4 regions of the Metabacillus sp. GQ13 genome follow, and region 2 is predicted to be linked to each of the others. Evidence: riboswitches for the same ligand, from Rfam matches in the RefSeq annotation. Region 2 holds a riboswitch; each other region holds the start of a gene.
The links. Region 2 has a riboswitch for S-adenosylmethionine ahead of AC6CHR_RS02980 (methionine biosynthesis PLP-dependent protein). Riboswitches for the same ligand answer to the same signal wherever they lie in the genome.

Region 1: another riboswitch for S-adenosylmethionine. It lies ahead of metK (methionine adenosyltransferase); the one in region 2 lies ahead of AC6CHR_RS02980 (methionine biosynthesis PLP-dependent protein).
Region 3: another riboswitch for S-adenosylmethionine. It lies ahead of AC6CHR_RS08665 (phosphoadenylyl-sulfate reductase); the one in region 2 lies ahead of AC6CHR_RS02980 (methionine biosynthesis PLP-dependent protein).
Region 4: another riboswitch for S-adenosylmethionine. It lies ahead of AC6CHR_RS10490 (BMP family protein); the one in region 2 lies ahead of AC6CHR_RS02980 (methionine biosynthesis PLP-dependent protein).

Annotation. Positions count from the first base shown of each region.
Region 1 is NZ_JCAXET010000019.1:56,002-62,121, forward strand. Features, by position in the region: gene AC6CHR_RS20500 (FixH family protein) at 1-163, opposite strand, end outside; gene metK (methionine adenosyltransferase) at 664-1,866, opposite strand; SAM riboswitch class I at 2,138-2,361, opposite strand; gene pckA (phosphoenolpyruvate carboxykinase (ATP)) at 2,884-4,467, shown strand; gene AC6CHR_RS20515 (dicarboxylate/amino acid:cation symporter) at 4,935-6,120, shown strand, end outside.
Region 2 is NZ_JCAXET010000002.1:145,770-151,889, reverse strand. Features, by position in the region: gene AC6CHR_RS03000 (TAXI family TRAP transporter solute-binding subunit) at 1-407, opposite strand, end outside; gene AC6CHR_RS02995 (GNAT family N-acetyltransferase) at 625-1,068, shown strand; gene AC6CHR_RS02990 (DoxX family membrane protein) at 1,122-2,129, opposite strand; gene metC (cystathionine beta-lyase) at 2,251-3,435, opposite strand; gene AC6CHR_RS02980 (methionine biosynthesis PLP-dependent protein) at 3,428-4,546, opposite strand; SAM riboswitch class I at 4,954-5,091, opposite strand; gene AC6CHR_RS02975 (SCO family protein) at 5,159-5,734, opposite strand; gene AC6CHR_RS02970 (aliphatic sulfonate ABC transporter substrate-binding protein) at 5,744-6,120, opposite strand, start outside.
Region 3 is NZ_JCAXET010000006.1:2,518-8,637, reverse strand. Features, by position in the region: gene AC6CHR_RS08675 (thioredoxin family protein) at 1-166, shown strand, start outside; gene AC6CHR_RS08670 (alpha/beta fold hydrolase) at 520-1,329, shown strand; SAM riboswitch class I at 1,740-1,857, shown strand; gene AC6CHR_RS08665 (phosphoadenylyl-sulfate reductase) at 2,092-2,793, shown strand; gene cysP (sulfate permease) at 2,807-3,874, shown strand; gene sat (sulfate adenylyltransferase) at 3,929-5,068, shown strand; gene cysC (adenylyl-sulfate kinase) at 5,082-5,693, shown strand; gene cobA (uroporphyrinogen-III C-methyltransferase) at 5,804-6,120, shown strand, end outside.
Region 4 is NZ_JCAXET010000007.1:125,708-131,827, reverse strand. Features, by position in the region: gene AC6CHR_RS10505 (ABC transporter permease) at 1-124, opposite strand, end outside; gene AC6CHR_RS10500 (ABC transporter permease) at 111-1,187, opposite strand; gene AC6CHR_RS10495 (ABC transporter ATP-binding protein) at 1,171-2,691, opposite strand; gene AC6CHR_RS10490 (BMP family protein) at 2,767-3,783, opposite strand; SAM riboswitch class I at 3,950-4,058, opposite strand; gene AC6CHR_RS10485 (DUF4097 family beta strand repeat-containing protein) at 4,382-5,224, opposite strand; gene AC6CHR_RS10480 (HAAS signaling domain-containing protein) at 5,225-5,779, opposite strand; gene AC6CHR_RS10475 (PadR family transcriptional regulator) at 5,772-6,095, opposite strand.

The DNA.
Region 1 (6,120 bases), on a different contig from region 2:
TATCTTCATTTTTATTAACCTGCTCATTAGCGATAATTTCCACTTTTGGGATTTTCACTTCTTCTTCAGCAGCTTGATGCCCGTTATGATCCTCTGAACCTTGACAACCAGTCAATAAAAAAGCTAGGAAAAGAATGAAGCAACTCAAATATCCTTTTGTCATTCTACAAAAACCTCCAATTAGTCACTAACTATGAGTTAAATGATGAATATACCGGTTAACCACTACATCATTTATACACATTTTATAGATATACTATTCATTTTTAAAAAAGCCCATTGATAAGAAACGATTGTTATAAATGTTTATGTACATATTATTATTTGCTAGGTTCACTTCACCAACCTAAACATATAGCTTAATTGTTTAAAAAGCTCTAATTGCTGTCTTTGAAGCTAAACATCACCAATATGTAAATCCCATCGTTCACAGAGTTTAAATTACCTTACCCATAGTATATTTATATCCGCGGAACAAAGTCCAATATTATTAGATAATTTGCTTTTTTTACACTTATTCACTTAACGTTATTACGTAATTCTAAGGATGCCCTAACAATCGAAATAGCACACGAACCAATTCGGTTTGTGTGCTATTTCAATCATTATTGTTTCTGTGTCAAAAGTTGTTTCCCTTTAACGTGTTTTTTCCTTTTTAACAGCCTATTGATTTAGTGCTTCTTTACTTATTGCCTCAGCTCTATCAGTTCTTTCCCATGGAAGATCTAGGTCATTACGACCGAAATGTCCATAGGCTGCCGTTTGCTTATAAATTGGACGGCGTAGATCAAGCATTTTAATTATACCAGCTGGACGTAAATCAAAGTTATTTCGCACAACTTCAACTAAAGTATTTTCAGATACTTGACCCGTTCCAAATGTATCAATTGCTATCGATACAGGATGTGCAACGCCAATAGCATAAGCCAGTTGAACTTCACACTTATCAGCCAAACCAGAGGCTACAATATTTTTTGCAACATAACGAGCCGCATATGCAGCAGATCTATCAACCTTAGTTGCATCTTTACCAGAAAATGCTCCTCCACCATGTCTTGCATAGCCACCATATGTGTCAACAATAATTTTTCGACCAGTTAAGCCTGCATCACCTTGAGGTCCACCAATTACGAAACGACCTGTTGGGTTTATGAAATACTTCGTATTCTCGTCAATTAATTCCTTAGGAACAACAGGATTAATAACGTATTCTTTCAAATTACGTTGAATTTGCTCTAACGCAACTTCTGGGTGGTGCTGTGTAGAAATGACAATCGTATCAATACGAACTGGTTTATTAAACTCATCATATTCAACCGTTACTTGTGTTTTACCATCAGGACGTAAGTAAGGTAGGATATCATCTTTTCGTACTTCGGTTAAACGACGTGCAATTTTGTGTGCTAAAGAAATTGGTAGTGGCATTAATTCCTTTGTTTCATTACATGCAAACCCAAACATTAACCCTTGGTCTCCTGCACCTATTGCATCAATTTCTTCATCAGTCATATTTCCTTCACGAGCCTCAAGTGCTTGATCAACACCTAATGCAATATCTGCAGATTGTTCATCGATTGAAGTCAATACTGCACATGTTTCAGCATCAAAGCCATATTTAGCACGTGTATAACCAATTCCCTTAATCGTTTCGCGAACGATTTTTGGAATGTCCACATATGTACTTGTTGTAATTTCACCAGCTACTAGCACTAAACCTGTTGTTACAGATGTTTCACACGCTACACGTGCATTTGGATCTTTTTCAATAATTGCATCAAGGATTGAATCTGAAATTTGATCACAAATTTTATCTGGATGGCCTTCTGTTACAGACTCAGAAGTAAAAAGACGCTTATTAGTCATAATTTAAATCTTCCTCCTATATTCGTTTTCATTAAATTTGATCCGGAACTCTTCCCTAAGTCTATTTACCTTATAAGGATCACGCTGGCATGTTTCTGAACAGAAGTATTATGTACCTTTACCACATGCTTGTCCTGATAAAACTCTAATGAAGATCCTCATTCGAAACTATGTTGGACACACGTAAACTAAGGACAAAACTTATCTATTCTTATCACTACAAAAAAACCTTTCCCTTGTGAGGAAAGGTTTTGTAATCGTTCATCGCCTTTCGCTCTTATCGATCAAGGGCTTTCGCCTTGCTTCAGGTTAGCACCTTTGCGTTTTGAAAATGTCGTGGTTCATTTTCGACTCCAACATAGAAATAATTGCACTAATTGTTTAAACAATAGATACAACCTTTGAACTCTACATGTAAGAGCGAAATGACGACCTTTCCTTAAATAGCAGGTTGCTGGGTTTCATAGGGCCTGTCCCTCCACCAGCTCGGGATAAGAGAATCCGTTCAAGGACATATCATAGCGCACAGAATTACTAGTGTCAAGAACAAAAGTGGAAGAGCCCGTTCAATGACGTATGAACTGGAGCACTCCCAAATTAGATAAAGGAAACACGAAGAGCGTAAGCGATTCGATGTTGACTTACCCTATGTATAAGAGTGAAGTTTACTATGCACTGGATGTCAAAGTGCTTATCCACAATACAAGAATTTTATAAGAAAACGATGAGATATACTAGATAACCTTTGTGTTTACTTGCTTATTGATTCTTTTATTTATCCTTACCTCTTTTGATTGAAATATCCAAAAATGTGATTCAATTTTGCTATGTTCACTTAGATACCTAATCCTTCCCTTTTGAATTTAATAAAAGTGGTACAAATAAAATACATAAGTTGATTTTTATCAGTCAATAAGCAACAAGCTTTTGGAAAAGAGACTTTAGAAAAGAGCCTAATTTTCCTCAGTATATTGTAATATAGTAGAAGAAGGACATTTCTCGAGTAAAGGTGGTAATGGGATGAATCTAACTGAGATGACAAATAAGCTAACTCAACTTATTAACGGGGATAACGCGAGGCATAATTTATCGGTTTCCCAACTTGTGGAAAAGGTTCTTGAGCGCAAGGAAGGTATTTTAACTTCAACTGGAGCAATTCGTGCGACGACTGGTGCGTATACTGGAAGATCTCCTAGGGATAAATTTTATGTAAAAGAACCATCGATAGAAAATAAAATTGAGTGGGGAAATATCAATCAACCAATTTCTGAATCAGTATTTGATAAGCTTTATAGCAAGGTTATCTCTCATTTAAAAGAACGAGATGAATTTTACATCTTCTATGGTTATGCAGGTGCAGATAAGCGCTATCAATTACCTCTTCAGGTAGTAAATGAATATGCATGGCATAATTTATTTGCTAGTCAGTTATTCATTAGGGATAGTGAGAACTCCTTCCCATTATCTAAGAAACCTTTTACGATTTTATCTGCGCCATATTTTAAGGCAGATCCTGAAGTTGATGGTACCCATTCTGAAACATTTATAATCATATCACTCGAGAAAAGAACAATATTAATTGGCGGGACGGAATATGCAGGAGAAATGAAGAAGGCAATATTCTCGGTGATGAACTATCTACTTCCAGAAAACAATGTCTTGTCAATGCATTGTTCTGCGAATGTTGGATTTGAAGGCGATGTTGCCCTCTTCTTTGGATTATCAGGTACAGGGAAAACAACTTTATCGGCTGATTCTAACAGACGGCTAATCGGTGATGATGAACATGGATGGTCTACTTCAGGGATTTTTAATATAGAAGGCGGTTGCTATGCTAAATGTATTAATTTAACGGCTAAAAAGGAACCGCAAATTTTCAATGCGATCCGGTATGGTGCGGTTTTAGAAAATGTTGTAGTTGATATTGAAACGAGAGAGGTAGACTATCATAATTCCTCCTTTACAGAAAATACACGAGCAGCATATTCTTTAGATGCGATTGATAAAGTTATTACACCTAGTATAGCCGGGCATCCTCAGTCGATTGTTTTCTTATCAGCTGATGCCTTTGGTGTCCTGCCACCGATAAGTATTTTGACTAGAGAGCAAGCGATGTATTATTTCTTAAGCGGTTATACAAGTAAACTTGCCGGAACTGAAAGAGGTGTAACAGCACCAGAAGCAACCTTCTCACCATGTTTTGGTTCACCCTTTTTACCCCTGCAAGCTACGCGTTATGCCAAAATGCTAGGTCAGAAGGTCGATGAATATGACGTTAAGGTATTTCTAGTTAATACTGGCTGGACTGGTGGAGAATACGGAGTTGGAAAAAGGATAAACTTAAACTATACAAGATCTATGGTTCAAGCGGCAATTGAGGGTGATCTTGATAACATTGAAACAATTAAAGATGAAATTTTCGGGCTCCATATTCCAATACATGTACCGGGTGTCCCAGATGATAAACTACAACCTCACCTTACTTGGAATTCACAAGATGCTTATGACAAAAAGGCAAAAGAGCTTGCAACAAAGTTTAAAAGTAATTTTAAACGCTTTTCACATGTTTTTTCTGATCTTGACAAAGCAGGAGGCCCAATCTAAATTTCTAATCCAATAAATACCTTTAATTAGACTGTTTTAACAAGCAGTCTTTTTTTATTAGGCTCTTTTCTAAAAGTTTGTTGCTCTAGTACGAATATGATCTAAATTTAAGCTATGTCTAAAGGGATATCAGACTAATTTAGCGAAAAGAGCACGAAGGTATCCTTAAAACGTGTACATTAGTACTTTGTACGGAAAACAACAATCTTTGCGAAAACAGCCTTTTATTACAATAAATTTTTATTAATAATCGTCCTACATAGACGTCGTACCTATTCACTAAATCGCAATGCCTATAAAATCACTTTAATTTGATAGACCTAAAGCAACAAATCCCTCCGAAAACAGTCTTTATCATTGCCTACTATAATTCTACAATAATATTTTACGCCTTTCCCTATTCCCTATTTTATGATATTGTAATTACATCATAAAAACACAACTGTTCATTTCAGGAGGACATTATAATGAAACGAAAATTCGGACTATTACCCAGGATACTAGTTGCGATTGGCTTGGGTATATTGATAGGAAGTATTTCTCCGCAATGGTTAGTTAAGGGGTTTTCTACCTTCAATGGTATATTTGGTAACTTTTTAGGGTTTGCTATCCCCTTAATTATTATTGGATTTATTACACCAGGAATTGGACAAATTGGTAAGGGTGCTGGTAAACTTCTAGGTTTAACCACATTGTTTGCTTATACTTCCACAATCATTGCAGGCCTTCTAGCATTTTTTGTTGGTGCAGTTGTCCTACCTAGTTTTATTGCTGAAGGTAAAGTATTAAATTTAAAAAACCCAGAAGAATTTTTACAATCTCCTTATTTCACGATTGAAATGACGCCAATTATGGGCGTCATGAGTGCACTAATTATTTCCTTCATCTTAGGGATTGGTATTGCATCGATAAAGGGACAAACGTTAAAAAATGGCTTTGAGGATTTTCAACAAATTGTAGAGAAACTTATCTCTGTGGTAATCATTCCGATGTTACCATTTCATATATTTGGTGTTTTCGCAAATATGACATATGGAGGACAAGTTCAATCGATATTATCCGTTTTTGCAAAAGTATTTGGGTTAATTATTGTCTTACATCTAGTCATGCTTTTACTGCAATATATAATAAGCGGCCTAGCTTCGAAAAGCAATCCAATTACATTAATAAAAACGATGTTACCAGCCTATTTCACGGCAATAGGAACACAGTCTTCTGCTGCAACCATTCCGGTGACATTGCGGCAAATTAAGAAAACAAATGTAGAGCCAAAAGTAGCGGAATTTTCCATACCATTGTTAGCTACTGTTCACCTTTCAGGAAGCACCATCACACTTGTTAGTTGTGCAATGGGTGTCATGCTATTAACAGGTACCGAACCAACATTCATGGAAATGCTGCCATTAATTCTGATGTTAGGTGTAACGATGATTGCCGCACCAGGAGTGCCAGGAGGAGCCGTTATGGCAGCACTTGGATTACTTAAATCAATGTTAGACTTTGACCCCACAATGGTTTCTCTAATGATCGCTTTATATCTAGCACAAGATAGTTTTGGAACAGCAACAAATGTTACAGGCGATGGTGCTTTAACCATCTTAATCAATAAATTTGTAAAAAAAGAACAACCTACCACACCATCAACTCAATCGA
Region 2 (6,120 bases):
GTTCCGATCGCTTGGATACTTTCAATTGGATCCCCTTCAAACATCTCTGTTCCTTCTAGTGCATATGCAGCAATATCTGTTTGAGAAAATGCAAGCTCTGCTTCACCCGCTCTTAATGTTTCCATGTTTTCAGCAGATGCACCTGATGTTTGCGGTGTAATCTTTGCATTTGTGTTGTCTGTAATAATTTTACCTATTTGCCCACCAAGTGGATAATAGGTACCACCTGTCCCACCTGTTAATAAACTTAAATCCTGGCTTTCTTCATTTGCTTCAGGTTCTGTTGAAGGTGTGTCTTTATTATCCTCACTAGAGTTTCCGGACTCAGTCCCCCCACTACATGCAGCAATTACCATCATACAAGATAGTAGTAAGATAAATAACAAGCTATTTTGCATTTTTCTCATCTCTGTTCCCCCTTTGTGAATTTGTAAATGAGTTAGCTTACTTTTTTATATATGATGAAAGTTTTCGGTACATGCATACAATCGAAAATTCACCTAGTAATCTTTCAATCTCAGGTCTTGATTTTTTTGGGATTAAGGAATGCCTTTTCTATATTTTTTTCTTGATTTTCAAAGTTAAAAGTTGCAAGGTTAAAGGTAAAGAGTGAGGAGGATTTATATGTTAGAGATAAAACAAATTACTGCTGAAGATACATATCCAATTAGACATTTGGTTCTACGACCAAATCAAACCTTAGAAGCATGTAAATTTGAAAATGATCACCAAGAAAGCTCATTTCATTTAGGAGCATTTTTTAATGACACATTGATATCAATCGCTTCCTTTTATAAAGAAAAACATCCTAATTTTGATGATAAGCGGCAATATCGACTTAGAGGGATGGCTACACTTGCTGAATATAGAAAAGTAAAGGCAGGTAGCTCTCTTATTGTGCATGCTGAAGATATTCTTACTGAAGACTTGGAAGCCGATTTGTGGTGGTGTAATGCAAGAGTCACTGTAAGTGATTTTTACAAAAGGTTAGGTTTAAAAGAACATGGTGAGGTGTTTGAAATAGAATCAATTGGCCCTCATAAATTGATGTACAAAATATTCAAGTAGTCCCTCAAAGAAAAATGTCTGCATTCCTTTCATTAAAAGGGTGCAGACACTAATTAAGCAAATCGATAATAAATAAGCAAGAACGTACTTAATATGAAGAGAAAATTTAAAGAAACGAAAACCATTTGGTCAATCCTTGTTTTATGGATTTTTATCGGTGGGTTATAAAATGATATTCCTTCTATGATAAAAATCAGCAGGACGAAGTGTATCATCGCGTGACCTACAACCTCTGTATAACCAAAAATGGTTGTTGTAAGGATAAATAATACGGTTACCACCACGGCTAAAACTCTATTTAGGATTCCGACTACTAACAGGTACCCAACAACAAATTCGATAAAAGCAGATAGCACAATAAATATCCCTGGTTCAAAACCAAATGTGGGAACATTGTGATGATGTATAATATCTATTGTCATCATAGGGTAGACCCACTTTTCCACTGCTACCCAACATAAGCTTAACCCTGTTCCTAAATATAAAAACGGAAAACCCACTGTTTCAAGTCTCGTTCGACCTACCAAGAGAACTCCAATAATCGCTAAATAAAATCCATAGTCAAGCATATGAAACCATCCAGCTTGGCTCCATATATTGAGGAATAATCCTAACATAAAAAGGGCAGCAATTTTTGTAGAAATATGATGAGGTATTAATAATAAGATGATAATCATCCACATAACAACGGTTTGCCATATATCATGTATGACAAATTCGGGTGCAAACATTGTTCCATATGAGACTTGAAGAATAAAAGATAAAGCTGTCCCATATTTAAGTAAATGTCTAGAGTATTTTCGGAAACTATCGAGCTTCATGTCCAACCTTTTCGCAAGCGGAATGTCCATTACCTTGCCCATTAACTGTGATACGACAGCTAACAGAATCGCACATAGAAGAGATATGGTAATAAAAAAAGGTGAAAGTATCTCCTCAATCGCTATCTTTTTTGGTGCTACTGTGGCAAACCACTTTACATGAGCAGAAGATAGAATTGGTGTTAGTAGAATTCCAATAAAGATTGTTAGCCAAGTCAGATATTTTTTATTTTGTTTCATTGTGAACCCCCCTTGTCCAATTTGGGTTTAAGTGTAGTTTGTAACTTAATCAATCTAATATGTATAAACTCTTTTTTCTCCAAAAGAGCCTTCACAAAAAAAACTGACCTAAAGGCCAGTTTTAACGAACACTTTCTTTTTTCTTAAGTTGTGGTAATTTTTCTAGTGCTTCACCAAAATCCTTTATTAAATCATCGACATTTTCTAAGCCAACACTTAGTCTAAGTAATCCATCTGTTATCCCTCGTTTTTCACGTTCCTCCGGAGGCATTGCTGCATGCGACATTTTTGCTGGGTAAGACAGGATCGATTCAACTGCCCCTAAGCTTACTGCAAAAACCGGTAGCTTAACATTTTCAACTAAAGTCTTAACTGCTGCAGCATTTTCTAACTTAAATGATAAAACAGCACCTGGTCCGTCCGCTTGGTAATGATGTGTTTTATGTCCTGGGTGATAACTAAGCCCTGGATAGTAGACAGCTTCGACTTTAGGATGCTCACTTAAATACTCTGCTAGTACCATTGCCGAGGATGACGATTGTTTAAGTCGGACATGCAATGTTTTTAAACCTCTTAGCACAAGCCATGCATCTTGAGCACCTAATACGGCCCCAAATGCATTTTGCAGCTTATAAAGTTTGTCTCCTAACTCGATATCCTTCACAACAGCAAGACCTGCAAGGACATCACTATGTCCAGCTAAAAACTTTGTTGCACTGTGTAACACAATATCCACACCTAATTCTAACGGTCTTTGTAGTTCTGGTGTTAAAAAGGTATTATCTAAAAAGGTTAGACAATCATTTGCTTTTGCCAGATTTACAATCCCTTGAATATCTGTCACTTTTAAGAGGGGATTTGAAGGTGTTTCCATATAAATAACTTTCGTATTAGGGCGAATTTCTGAAGCTACTTGATGAAGATCTGTCATATCAACAAATGTATGCTCGATACCAAACCTTGTTAGAACATCTGTAATGATACGGAAGGTTCCACCATAGACATCCTCTGTAACAAGTACATGATCTCCTTGTGATAGAAGAAGGAATGATGTTGATATAGCTGCCATTCCTGAAGCAAAAGCCAATCCTCTTGTTCCACCTTCTAGTTCAGCAATTGCTTGCTCTAATGCTTCACGGGTTGGATTCCCTGAACGTGCGTAATCATATTTTCCAAATTCATCAAAATCGAATTGGTGAAATGTTGATGAATGATGAATCGGAACACTTACTGCTCCAGTTCCTCGATCCACCTTTGATTCATTATGCAAAAGCTTTGTTTGAAATGTCCAATCATGATTACTCAACAGCTCCAGCTCCTCTCATTTGTTTAAATGCATGCGCTAGATCTTCAATAATATCCTCTGAATGTTCAATACCAACTGAAAAACGAAGTAATCTATTACAGACGCCATTTGCTACTCTAATCTCTTCTGGGATATCCATATGTGTTTGTGTAGCAGGATAGGTGATAAAGCTCTCAATTCCACCTAGGCTTTCTGCAAAACTTATCGTTTTCAAGTTCTTTAAAAACGGATTAATCCATGCTTCATCCTGTAAACGAAACGAAAGCATTCCACCTTTACCTGGGTATAAAACATCAAGCACATCTGGATGATCATTCAGAAACTGAGAAACAAGTTGCGCATTTTGTTCATGCTGCCTCATTCTAAGCGATAAGGTTTTCATTCCTCGCATTAACAACCAAGAATCAAACGGTGATAGAACCGCTCCGATAGCATTTTGGTGTTGAAAAAATTCGTTACTTAGTTCTTCACCCTTTGTTACTACAAGACCAGCAAGCACATCATTATGGCCCCCTAAATACTTGGTTGCACTATGAATCACAATGTCGGCACCGTCTAATATTGGTGTCTGAATCAACGGTGTAAAGAACGTGTTATCAACAATGACTAAGATATTATTTTTCTTGGCAACTGCCACAAGCGCCTTAATGTCAGCTTCTTGCATTAATGGATTTGTTGGTGTTTCAATGAATAACGCTTTCGTTTTTTCTGTAATTAACTTTTCTGTCTCAGCAGGGTTTGTAAAATGATCATATTGAAAAGATAAACCATACTTTTTCCATTCTCTTTCAAATAAGCGATAGGTTCCACCATAAAGATCTGAGGAAACAATAAGTTCATCTCCGCTTTGAAAAAGGGCCATAATTGTTTGAATTGCTGCCATACCTGAGCTAAAAGCAAACCCACGATCACCATGCTCTAAATCAGCTATTGCCTGTTCCACTAATAATCTAGTTGGATTCCCTGTACGGATATAATCAAATCCTGTTGATTCGCCAATTCCATTATGACGATACGCTGTTGAAAAATAGACTGGGGGATTAACTGTCCCTGTAATATTTTCACTTCGATTTCCAATTTGAGCTAGTTTCGTTTCAATTCGTTGACTCATGGTTGTCACCGTCCTAAAATTTTTTTACATCTAACCTAGAAGAAACAATCACCTAAAAAAAGTGAAGGATACATTTACTTAGATTAGATAGATTTCTTAGTTGTTTATGGCAAGATTTATTCAATCTCCCTACAAAATAAAAAGTCTTCCTCAGTTAAGAAGAAGACTTGTATATTTAAATGTGCTTCTTCTTATCTCTCAAGCATAATGCTGGTGTGGTGGCTTGCTGGATTTAGCACCTTGGTACGAAGGGAGATTTTGGTATGTAGCTCACATGTCGTTATATTTTGCGGTTTTATATAGAACATATCAGTAAGATTTTTGACAACAGCCAAGCTCTCGCTTAGTGGTTTGAAAGCCAAATGGCAAGTCTAAATAATTTCAACAAATTTACTTTGCCCAAATTATTCTCATCTACCATACTGTTTAAAAATCAATTTGTTTGTTCCTAACTTAGCAAAATTAACGGTTACCAACTCTTCACTTGTTTTGTACCGGTTGCTGAGGCTTCATTGGGCCAGTCCCTCTGCCTCTCACGATAAGAAATATATGAAATTTTCAAGCTTACTTTTTTTACTACTTTACATGATTCAAGTTTGGATTGCAATAGAATTAACGTAATAGTTTGATATCTTTGATTATTTTGTCATATGGTACTTCAGATACTGCATCATATTGTTCAAGTATCTTATGACCTTTCATTAAATAAATAGATGTGCTGTGAACAAATTGATTTGAGCCTTCTAGTTTCGCAGCCGGTGCTATAAAGCTTTTGTTGGAAAATGATTCTATTTCTGATTGCTCATAGCCTGTCAGAAGATTCCAATTGTCAAAATCTGCTCCGTAATTGTCAGCAAATGCTTTTAATACCTCGGGTGTATCGTTATCAGGATCAATAGTGAAGGATACCAACTCTACATCGACCTTTTCATTCTTTAATTGCTCTTGAAGTTTTGCAACATGAGCTGTCATTGGCGAACAGACTGTATCACAATTAGTGAAGATGAATGTGGAAAGCCAAACTTTATTCTTGTAGTCCTCCATCTCAACTTCGTTACCCTCTTGATTCACAGCTTTTAAAGGTTCAATTGTTCCATTTAGTGAAAAATGTTCTTCTAGGTTGATAGACTGTGAACAGCCAACAAGACCTAGAAAAACAGTTAACGTGATAAAAAGTAGTTTTTTCACATGCATCGCCTATTTAGACAGAAATTGAGTGTCAATAAGATCACTGAATTCTGGTTTTTCTTTAAGGAATTTCAATTCAAATGAAGAGTTTGCAAATTCCTGAACGACTTCTGCATTTACTTCTGTTGTATATGTCACACGTTCCCATGCACTTTCTACAATTGCAGGATCTAAATCTTGGTCTGTAATTTCTTTAATCGAACTAATGGCTATGTCACGAGCTTCCTCAGGGTTTTCATTGATGAAATGAACACTCTTTTCATGTGCTTTTACAATGTTTGCAATTAATTCTTTGTTTTCGTCCACTAATTTACCACTTGTAGCCAATACTGTGTTAGGAAGTGTTGTTCCGTATGAAATTTCATCGGTATCAACAATTATTTTCG
Region 3 (6,120 bases), on a different contig from region 2:
TGAACGGAATTCTTTACCTTCTAATGATTCTCTAGATTTTAAGGATAAGCAGAAGGAGATGTATAGTAAGCTTAGAAACTCCTATTTAAATGACGAGTCTATTTGGGAGACTATTTCCTACAGTATTATTTCAGTTCTTAAAAAGAACGATCTTCATCACCAATAATCTTTGATTCTTTACTTCAACACAAAGTGTTCTTTCGTAGGTTTTCAATATTAAGCTAAGTTATAAATCGGATTTACATATAAAGAAGGCTGTTTTCGCAAAGATTTTTCCTAATAGTACTTCTTTACATATATGGCGAATAGTCGTGCTCTCCTTTTAGAAACGAGGCCAAAAAGATAGATAATAAAGCTATATGCTATTATAAGAACAATAAAGCGGTGGTTTCCTTTTGGAAGCACACTGTTTTTTTGTTTTTGACAAACTTTGATGTGGTTCTTAAAGTTTACCAAAAAGAGTCTAAATAAATGGCATCCTCTATAAGCTAAAGAAAAGGTAATGCGAGGAGGAGTTAAATGGGCTACTACATTACAGTTGAACAGAATGTCAATATATTTGTTGAAGATATTAATCCTGGTGAGGGAAAAACAATTCTTTTTTTACATGGTTGGCCTGTCAATCATAAAATGTTCGAGTATCAATTTAATCATTTTCTTAAATTGGGTTATCGTTGTATTGGAATTGATTTTCGTGGTTATGGAAAGTCAGACCGACCCTCTGGTAGCTACACATATAATCGACTAGCAGATGATATTCGAATAGTGATCGATACCCTTAGACTAGAAAATGTATTACTTGTCTCACATTCTATGGGGGGAGGAATAGCGATAAGATTTATGGCAAGACATGAGGGATATAAGGTTGCAAAGCTAGCTCTCTTAGGTGCAGCAGCACCGGTATTTACGCATCGCCCAAATTATCCGTTTGGAAAAACAAAGGAAGAGGTTAATAAACTCATTGAAGATACGTTTAATGATCGACCTAAAATGATTAGTGATTTTGGAGATAGCTTTTTTGCTCTTTTTGTATCTGAGAACTTTAAGAATTGGTTCAATGGATTAGGAAACGAAGCTTCTGGATATGCAACGGCAATGAGTCTTGTTTCTTTACGCGATGAAGATCTAAGGAAAGATTTAGAAAAAATTAATGTACCCACCGGAATTTTCCATGGAGTAAAAGATAAGGTGTGTCCTTACGTTTTTGCTGAGTTGATGCATGCAGGAATTAGAGGATCTAAACTCATTCCGTTTAAATTTAGCGGACATGGTTTGTTTTTTAGTGAAAAAGAAAAATTAAATTTGGAGCTAACGCGCTTTTTTAAATAAGTATGTACTTAATTGTTTTTATCCCTTATTAAAAGAATTTCAAATAAGAAAGTCAGTTATTAATTCGAAACAGTTCTAAATAGAGATATTTCTGGAATTGATTTTGTAAGTTTGTAAGACTAGAAGATTAAATCATACTCGTCACTGTAATATTATATCTACTGGAACTTACATTGCGAAAAGGATTTCAACATATTGCGATATTTTATATGTGCGAAAGAACACCCTTTGTGTGTTCTTTGTATATATATATGATGAAAAGAAACTTATTGGTTAATAATTGGTCTTTCCGAAGATAAAAACCAACGTACAATTAACTTTCACGTAAATAGATAATATTATTATTCCGATCAATAAACTCGGGTTGACATTTGAAAGAATTGTGTTAAAATTTAGAAACAATAACATATTTCTTATCAAGAGTGGTGAAGGGATCTGGTCCTTTGAAGCCCAGCAACCTGCAAGAAGTAAGATGTAAGGTGCTAATTCCAGCCAAATCTAAACTGATACCAATTTGGAAGATAAGGGTAGATCATCCTTAAAAGTCTTCCTGTTATGGTGGGCTTTTCTCTATTTAACACATAAAAATGCATCAAAAAGAAGCTTTATAGAAAAATAGTGTCTGGCTAAATCATCTGAAACAGAGTATTATTTGCTAAATTCATCGTATAATGGTTGGTTGCACCATTAATCCCGACTATTAACGTGTGAATAAATGGTTTTTAAAACCAAGTAAGATAGTGTGAGAAAGAGGTGAATGGTTTGCTAACTTATGAGAATTGGTCAGAAGTGAGCGAAGATTTTATTGAAGATGAGACGTATAAAGGAGCATTAAATGTTATCCATTGGGCATATGAACACTACGGTGAAGAAGTTGTCTATGCATGTAGTTTTGGAATTGAAGGTATTGTCTTGATTGATTTAATAGCCATAGTAAAACCTAACGCAAAAATTGTGTTTCTGGATACTGATGTTCATTTTAAAGAAACCTATGAGCTAATCGATAAGGTGAAGGAAAAATATCCATCACTTAATATTCAATTAAAGAAACCTAAGCTTACATTAGAAGAGCAAGCTGAATTATATGGTGATAAGCTTTGGGAAACTGCACCAAATAAATGTTGTGATATCCGAAAAATAGTTCCATTAACTGAAACACTACAAGGTTCCACTGCCTGGATCTCTGGGCTAAGACGTGAACAATCTGAAACAAGAAAACACGTTAACTATATCAACAAGGATGAACGCTTTCATTCAGTAAAGGTTTGCCCGCTAATTCATTGGACGTGGAAAGATGTTTGGAGATACGTTCATAAAAATGACTTAATCTACAATCCTTTACATGACAGAGGATATCCGAGCATTGGTTGTTTTCATTGCACAAAACCTGCTTTTAATGAAAATGATTTAAGATCTGGCAGATGGACTGGGCAAATGAAAACAGAATGTGGCCTCCATCAATAAGGGGGAGTAATAGATGTTAGAGATTATCGCAATAGGTATCAGCATCTTTTTTGCGATGAATATTGGGGCCAGTGGTGCAGCAGCTTCCATGGGAGTTGCATATGGTGCCGGAGCAATATTACGACCAAGGAATGCTCTTATCATCTGTGCAATTGGTGTTATTTTAGGTGCAGTAATTGGTGGAGGAGAAGTTGTTAAAACGATTAGTTCTGGAATCATTCCAACGTCACTTATCTCAATAAAAATTGTTATTATCATCCTCTTCTCAGCAACTTTTTCACTTTTTTTAGCGAATATATTAGGTATACCTCTTTCAACTAGTGAGGTTACGGTAGGTGCAGTTGTAGGTGTAGGAATTGCCTATAAAATGTTATTTGTAGACAAATTATTATCGATTGTGATGTTTTGGATATTGGTACCAATCGTTGCGTTTGGCATTGCGTTTCTATTCATAAAATGCCTCCATTATTTTAAGTTAACGGAAAAGTATTCATTTGATGGAAAAGTGATTACGTACCTTCTCATTTTCGCTGGCTTTTTTGAAGCGTTTTCTGCAGGAATGAATAATGTAGCAAATGCAGTAGGACCTTTAGTTAGTGCTCAAATTCTCTCAGTTTCGAAGGGGACTTTGATTGGTGGTGCATTTGTTGCCATAGGCGCTTTGCTACTTGGTCGGAGGGTTCTAGAAACAAATGGTAAGAAAATAACAAGTTTTTCTAAAATCGAAGGAATACTTATATCAGGGACAGGTGCGACGCTGGTTACCATTGCATCCGTTTTTGGAATTCCTGTGCCACTTACGCAAATAACAACCTCATCTATATTAGGTATAGGAATAGCCAAATCTGGTAGTAATATATTTCAACAAAAGATTGTAAAAAACATGTTAACAATTTGGGTGATTTCACCCCTTATATCGTTAACTATGTCTTATTTCTTAGTGAAATTATTTATTGAAAGTGATCTATATTCGATCGTTGTTTTAGCAAGTCTATTACTTGCAACCATTGGAGCACTTAATTTAATGAAGGCAACTAAACAAGAGAAACGGACTGTTCATCACGAGGGCGGAGGGATTTAGTTTTAATCTCTGTTGAAATAAATTGTAATTATATGAATTGGAGGATTTTTAATCATGAGCTTATTACCACACGGAGGAACATTAATACAAAGATTATCATTAGGTACTGATGTAACAAATATTCAAAAGGAAATTGAATTGGATGGTACTGCATTAAGTGACTTAGAGTTAATTGCAATAGGTGCATATAGCCCCATTGAAGGTTTCTTTACGCAAGAGGATTATCAATCTGTAGTAGAAAATATGAAATTAAAAAACGGGTCAGTGTGGAGTATTCCAATCACGCTACCAGTTTCAGAAGATAAAGCGGCAACGTTATCTATTGGTGAGGAGGTTCGCCTTGTAGCCGACGAAGTTACATATGGTACGATTATTGTATCTGACATTTATTCACCAGATAAACCAAAAGAAGCAGTTAATGTGTATCGTACTGATGAATTAGAACATCCAGGTGTTAAAAAGATGTTTGAACGTGGCGATGTCTATGTTGGTGGAAAAGTCACACTCGTCAAACGACCAGAAAAGAAGTTTGCGGAATATTACTTAGATCCTAAAGAGTCTAGAGCAAAATTTGCTGAATTAAATTGGAAAACAATTGTTGGTTTCCAAACTCGTAATCCTGTACATCGTGCACATGAATATATCCAAAAAACAGCCTTAGAAACGGTTGATGGACTATTTTTAAATCCACTTGTTGGTGAAACGAAGTCTGATGATATTCCGGCGAATATTCGTATGGAAAGCTATGAAGTATTGTTAGATAGTTATTATCCAAAAGAACGTGTCTGTTTAGCTGTTTTTCCAGCCGCAATGAGATATGCTGGACCACGTGAAGCAATCTTCCATTCATTAGTACGTAAAAACTACGGATGTACACATTTTATTGTTGGAAGAGACCATGCTGGTGTGGGTGATTATTATGGAACATATGATGCACAAAAAATCTTTTCGAATTTTACGGCTGATGAGTTAGGAATCACACCTTTATTTTTTGAACACAGTTTTTATTGCACGAAGTGTGAATCAATGGCATCTCCTAAAACGTGTCCTCATGGTAATGAAGATCGTGTCATTTTGTCGGGCACAAAAGTACGTGCAATGTTACGTAATGGTGAGCTTCCACCAAGTACTTTCAGTCGAAAAGAAGTTGTCGAAGTACTAATTAAAGGGATGCAGGAAACTGTAACTAAATAAGGGGGGGCTATTTATGACTAATAACAATATTGTCTGGCATGATACATCTGTCACGAAAGAAGAACGAAGAACAAAAAATAACTACCAAAGTTATGTGTTATGGTTTACTGGCCTCTCAGGGTCAGGTAAATCTACATTAGCTAATGCGCTAGCAAGATATTTGTTCCAGGACAATATCCAAACCTATGTACTTGATGGGGATAATATTAGACATGGTTTAAATAAGGATTTAGGATTCACAGATGAGGATCGGAAGGAAAATATTCGTCGAATTGGAGAAGTCTCTAAATTATTTGTTGACAGTGGTCAAATTGTCTTAACAGCGTTTATTTCACCCTTTCGTGAAGATAGACAGCAAGTAAGAGATATCCTTTCCGAAAATGAATTTTTTGAAGTATATGTTAAATGTTCATTAGACGAATGTGAGGTTCGTGACCCTAAAGGCTTGTATAAGAAAGCAAGAAATAAAGAAATTAAACATTTTACAGGAATTGATTCACCATATGAGGAACCAAAAAATCCTGCTATAATAGTAGATACTGAAACTCAAGAAGTGAAGGAATCAATAAAACAAATTGTAGACTTCCTAGTTAAAAAAGGGTTAATTAATAGAGAGATTTCTTAATATTGGTAAAGTTATATATAAATAATAGATAAAGAGGATACCCTTACTAAAGTAGTAGACTTACATGATTAAGAAACAGCTTAGAACTTAAAGGAAGGGGGTATGAGTAAATGGCCAAGGTTTATATAGTTGGAGCTGGTCCTGGTGATGAAGATTTGTTAACGATTAAGGCCCTCAAATGTATTCAAAAGGCTGATGTCATTCTCTATGACCGCTTGGTAAACAAAGAGATCTTAAAGCATGCAAAAGAAGAGTGTGACCTTATTTACTGTGGGAAACTCCCTAATTACCATACAATGAAACAAGAAACTATTAACCATTTTTTAATAAAGTATGGAAAAAGTGATAAAGTTGTAACAAGACTTAAGGGCGGAGATCCGTTCATATTTGGCCGGGGTGGAGAAGAGGCTGCTGCCTTGGCTAAACA
Region 4 (6,120 bases), on a different contig from region 2:
ATCCTTCCAAACCAACATTAAATATCCCAACACGGGAACACAAGGCTCCACCTAATGCAGCAAGTAAGATCGGCGCAACCATCCGGATTGTCGAGTTTAACAATGTGAGGTCAAAAAGTTCCATTTGAGCCACCCGCTTTCTTTTTTCGCTTCCACCATTTAAAAGTGACTTTAGCTGAAATAAATAGAATTAAAACAGACTGTATAATACTCGAAACCTCTAGTGGAACTTGTGTATTCCGTTCCATTCCCATAGCTCCTGTTTCAATTGCAGCTAAGAAAATCGATGTAATAGCCGTTCCAAGCGGATGGGAGTTTGCTAGAAGAGTTGCCATTAATCCTGTCCATGCATAGCCTGGTACTGTTAAACCCCCGTCAATAAAGCGATATTGCGAGCCGAGCACTTCTACTGTTCCTGCAAGTCCTGCTAATGCACCACTAATAAACATACTAGTCAGCATAACCTTTACCTTATTTACACCACCATAGGAAGCAAAAAACGGATTAAGTCCGAGCATTTTCACTTCATAGCCAGCCGAGGTTGTCTTAAATATGATATACATGATAATTGCTGCAACGATTGCTATAATAAAGCCCCAGTGAACACTCATTCCTTGAAATAGCTTAGGTAACCACACACTTTGATCAAGCATTTCAGATTGAGCAAGCGCTGCTGATCCTGACTTATCTTGAAATGGGTCTGACACTAGATAACTTGCAAATAAAACAGCAATATAATTTAAAAGTAATGTAGAAATAAGCAGCTGAACTTTAAATTTCGCTTCCAGCCAGCCTGCAAAAAGAGACCATAGGCCACCTGCTAAAATACCGATTAGTAAAACAAGCAATGTTTTGCCGATGCCACTGCCAGGTAGATAGACACCAGCTAATGCAGCACTTACAGCGCCAAGCACCATTTGCCCCTCTGACCCTAAATTAAATACACCAGCTCGAAATGCAAGTGCCACTCCAAGACCGATCAGCATAATTGGCGTAGCTCTCGCTAATGTGGAAGAGAAAAAATAAAAGTTGCCAAAAGCACCATTCCACATTTCTTTGTATGACGCAAGAACAGGTTCTCCGACAATACTAATAGCTATTGCACCTGTTAACAGGCCAATAAAAATCGCTAAAAATGGCTGTAGCAACGAACGAGACAATCGTACTAAACTACTCTGCACCTTCATTGTGCTTCCCCCCTGCCATTAGTACACTGATTGTTTCTTCCGATGCATCGTAACGGTCTAATTCCCCAACAATTTCACCTTCGTACATCACTAAAATCCGATCTGAAAGTGTCATGATTTCGGTTAACTCTGAGGAAATAAGTAATACAGCTTCACCTTTATTTCTTTTTTCAATAAGAGCTTCATGAATCGTTTCCATTGCCCCTATATCAACACCACGAGTAGGTTCAGCAGCAATCAGGATTGGTGTTTCTTGTCCTAATTCTCTAGCCACTATTAACTTTTGAAGGTTTCCACCTGATAAATAACCGGATTGCTCATCTATTGATCCTGCCTTAATTTCAAATTTATTTATCCAACTTTTCAAAATGGTTCGAAAAGGTTTCTTTCGCAAAAAGGAAAAAGAACGATACTCCTTCTTTGTGTGATACCCCATAATCGCGGTCTCTTCAACACTTGCCTGTTTCGCAGCCCCCCATAAATAACGATCCTCTGGGATATGTGATAATCCCGCTTGACGAATCGCCTTAACGGATTGATTTGTTACTTGTTTTCCATCAATGAAAACGGCTCCTGAGTTCATTGATCTCAATCCAGAAATTACTTGAAGTAGCTCTGATTGTCCATTTCCTGAAACACCAGCAATCCCAACAATTTCGCCACGATTCACTTTAAAAGAAATACGGTTTAGAACCGGTTTATTCGCCTTTTCCTGGACAGTTACATTTTTCACTTCAAGAATCGCCTCACCATTTATTTGGGCACGGCTAGTTAACTCTTGAAGGTCACGACCAACCATCAGCTTTGCTAACTCATCAACTGAGGTCTCATCTCTAGCTACAGATCCAGTGACCTTTCCATTACGGAGAACGGTAATATGGTCCGCAACCTCCATCACTTCACGAAGTTTATGGGTAATAAGAATAATGCTTTTACCTTGATCAGCTAATTGACGAATAGTTCCTAATAAATCCTTTACCTCATGGGGTGTTAATACCGCCGATGGCTCATCTAAAATAATCATTTCCGCCCCTTGATAGAGTACTTTGAGGATTTCCATTCTCTGTTGCTCTCCGACAGAACAATCAGCTGTTTTTGCTGTTGGTCTAACTGGAATTTTGTATTGGTCTACTAGTTGCTGTACTTTCTCAATAGCCTGCTTTCGATTGAAAAAACCAGCCTTTCTCGGTTCATGCCCAATCACAATATTTTCGGCAGCTGTGAAGTCAGGAAACAGCATAAAATGTTGGTGAACCATTCCAATCCGATTTTCAATTGCGTCATTTGGTGTTGTGAAGTTCATTTGCTTTCCATCTATATAAATCTCACCTGAGGTAGGCAATTCCATTCCATAGAGCATGCGCATTAATGTGGTTTTTCCTGCGCCATTTTCTCCTACGACTGCATGAACCTCACCTACTTTTAGCGCTAGAGAAATAGAGTCATTCGCTGTAAAACTTCCATACTTTTTTGTCATATTTTTCATTTCTAAACGGTTTGGCATTATTCATCCTCCCTCAGTGACACACAGGGAACCGACTGCAATAGCTGTAGTCGGTTCCGATTTTACCTTATATAATTAGTTTTCTAATGGATTGGCAATTTCTAGCTCACCACTTACAATCTTATCTTTGATAGTCGTCACTTTTTCGATTACGTCTTGTCCGACAAAATCATTTAATGGTGTTTCACTTTCCGCTGTTACGTAGGTCAAACCAACACCATCTTCTTTCAGACCATAAGCGACAGCCCCTGGTTCATATGTCCCTTCAGAAAATGCTTTAATCGTTTCATATGCTACTGCATCTGTTCCTTTTAATTGTGATAAGACAATATGTTCGGGATCAAGTACGGTACGATCGATATCTTGTCCTGCTGTGAAAAAGCCCTTTTCTTTAGCTGCTTCAAAAACGCCAAGATCTCCAACTGCCGCTGCTCCAGCAATGAAGTCAGCACCTTTAGACGCCTGAAGAATGGCAAGTTCCTTTGCCTTAGCTGGATCATCAAAGCTTCCTACATAATTCACTAAGTACTCTGCATCTGGATTTGTTGACTTTAAGCCTTGCTCAAACGCAACTGTCCACTTTTTCATTAGTGGTATATCAACTGCGGTAACCATGCCAACTGTATTCGTTTTTGTTGATAAACCAGCAGCTGCACCTAGTAAGTAGGCTGCCTCATGTTCTCTAAAGTTTACACTTCGTACGTTTGGTAAATCTACTGTTGTATCAATAATGGCAAATTGCTTGTCTGGGTTTTCACTCGCAACCTTTTTTAATGCATCTTCTGATTCAAATGAAGAGGTAATAATTAAATCATAACCCTCAGCTACAGCTACTCGTAAATTCTCTTCTATTGCTGCAAGGTCTGTCGATTCGATCGTTTTCAGCTCAAAACCGAATTCTTCTGCTGCTTTTTTTGCACCCTCATCCATTTGTTGAAAGAATGGATTCACACCAATTTTCTCAGGGAGTACAAGAGCAATTTTCTTTGACTTTGCTTCTGTTTTCTCACCTGATGATTTTGTTGTCTCATTAGCTCCACAGCCCGCCAATAACACCGTGAATAAAGCAATAAATACAAATAATTTCTTCATGTATGCCCCACCTTTATATTCGTGTTTTTTCTTCTACAGACAAATATACACTAGTTATCGTACAAATTAAAGACCTATAGGCAAACATTATCGATAAAACATTTATATTCGTTCGTATTTTAAACACAAAAACCCCTCCTTTTAAGGAAGAGCATTTTTATATCTCTTCTTATCTATCAGAACTTTAACATTCTGCAGGAATTAGCACCTTGCTATCATTCTATAGCGGATGCTGGGCATCAATGGGCCAGTCCCTCTGCCACTCTCGATAAGGATTTTGTCTAAATTTGTCGTAAAATTTAATTATTTCTTATTTTAAAGAATATTAAGGAAATTGCAAGTTGTTTTCACTAAAAATTTAATATTTCTAAACTATTAATTAATTTATTTGAGCGTGTCATTTGTTGCAGCTGACAGGAAAGGTAACTACATCTGTACCCGCACAATGCCTAAGATTTAAACATAAGAAAAGAGATAGTCTCATGACCATCTCTTACTAAAAGTTATTTTCATAAAGCTTGTTATTAGAAGTCTTAGCCAATCAATCCCGGATGATGACCCTTCTTACTTTCAAGGTAATAGAAGACCTTTGAACCAGTTATCTCTTAACTGATATGTCACCAATCTCTGTCGTTGCTTTCAGGGTAGGTCCATTGGTTCCAATTTGAGTGATGATACTTCGAGAATCCGAGTCTTTGTATCCTTTAAATCCTGAGATTGACACATCCCCTAGTTCACTATTTAAATCAAACTCTATATTTCCAGGTTCTTCTGCAAAGGTAACCTTTAGTTCGCCAATATCTGATCGCAACTCAAGATCATCTTTCATATCAATTAAAGCAATATCTATGTCACCGGTATCCGTCTCTGCATTCGTTTTACCACTAATATTTTCTAATTCGATATCCCCTACATCAGTTACATAATTTCCATTTCCACTATATTGATTAACATATATTTCGCCAACATCACTATTAACATACAATTCAGTTGGTTCAACACCTTCAATATCGATTTCACCAACATTTGTGTTTACTTCAAGCTTATCTAATAAACTCTTTGGTATGCTTACATCCAGAATACGTTCACTTTGGAGACCTGAATTCACAAAAGGGATTTGAATGAAAAATTTATTTGATTCACGAACAACAACCTCGACTTTTGTTTCGCTCTTAACAACCTTGAATTTTATTTGGTCCTTTAATTTTTCAGCTACACTCCCATGTAGTTTGATGTCTATTTGGTCACTTTCTCCTTCTCTAATTCGTACTTCCCCTACATCCACATTAATCTTCATCGTTTTTATTCCGTTAGCCGAAATTGTTTCTTGTTCATTTATATTTGCATTTTTACCCATGGAAAATGCATTCCCACCTACTGTGAACAAACCAACTACACCTATGACAAGGGCGATTAATGCTCCTAATGCTACCTTTTTCATTTATTTGTTTCCCCCTTTTACAATTCGGATATTAAACTTCACATATTTTAAAATCATTTTGTATAAAAATTTGCCAACATAAATCATTGCAATGCTCATTAATACCCCTAAACTACAAAGAATGAGTCCCATAAAGAATTCGACTACGATATTAGTCGGACCATAAAAAATGAGAGAAATAATCAACGCAAGCGGTGAAAGGGTAAGTGTAATAGCTGATGCAGATAAAGCTAGATAAACACCAATGACAGCAATAATTGGCCCTAATAAAAAGATGATATTAAAAAAACTAAGGCTAATGGTTGCAAGTACAGCTTGAAACATGCTTTTTACCGATTGATCGGTTTCTGCCTGTGACACCATATAATCAACTAACAAGTCCTTTGCTATCAGCTTTGGGTTTCCTAGATCTTCAGCGATTTCCTCTTCCGATTTTTCGTTCGTCATACCTAATTCAAAATGTTCCTCAAAATCATAAAGCATCTCTTTGCGATCATGTTCAGGTACCTTCTTAAGTTGACTAGCTAATTCGTTAAGAAACTCCCGCTTATTCATGGTCCTCACTCTCCCCTAATAATTCATCAACACTTCGACTAAACTGTCTCCACTCACCTATTAATTCCTGCATATACTCTCTCCCTTTTTTGGTAAGGGTATAATACTTTCGGGACGGACCCTCGGAGGATTCAACTAGATACGTTGTAAAATAGTCTTCCTTCGTTAATCTTCGTAGCAATGGATATAACGTACCCTCTGCTACATCAATTCGCTTTGAAATATTTTGAGCTAGCTCATATCCATATTGATCCTTTTTTGAAATCAGTACTAAAACACAAAGCTCAAGTACTCCCTTTTTAAATTGAACATTCATTTTCGGTCATCTCCTACTATATGTT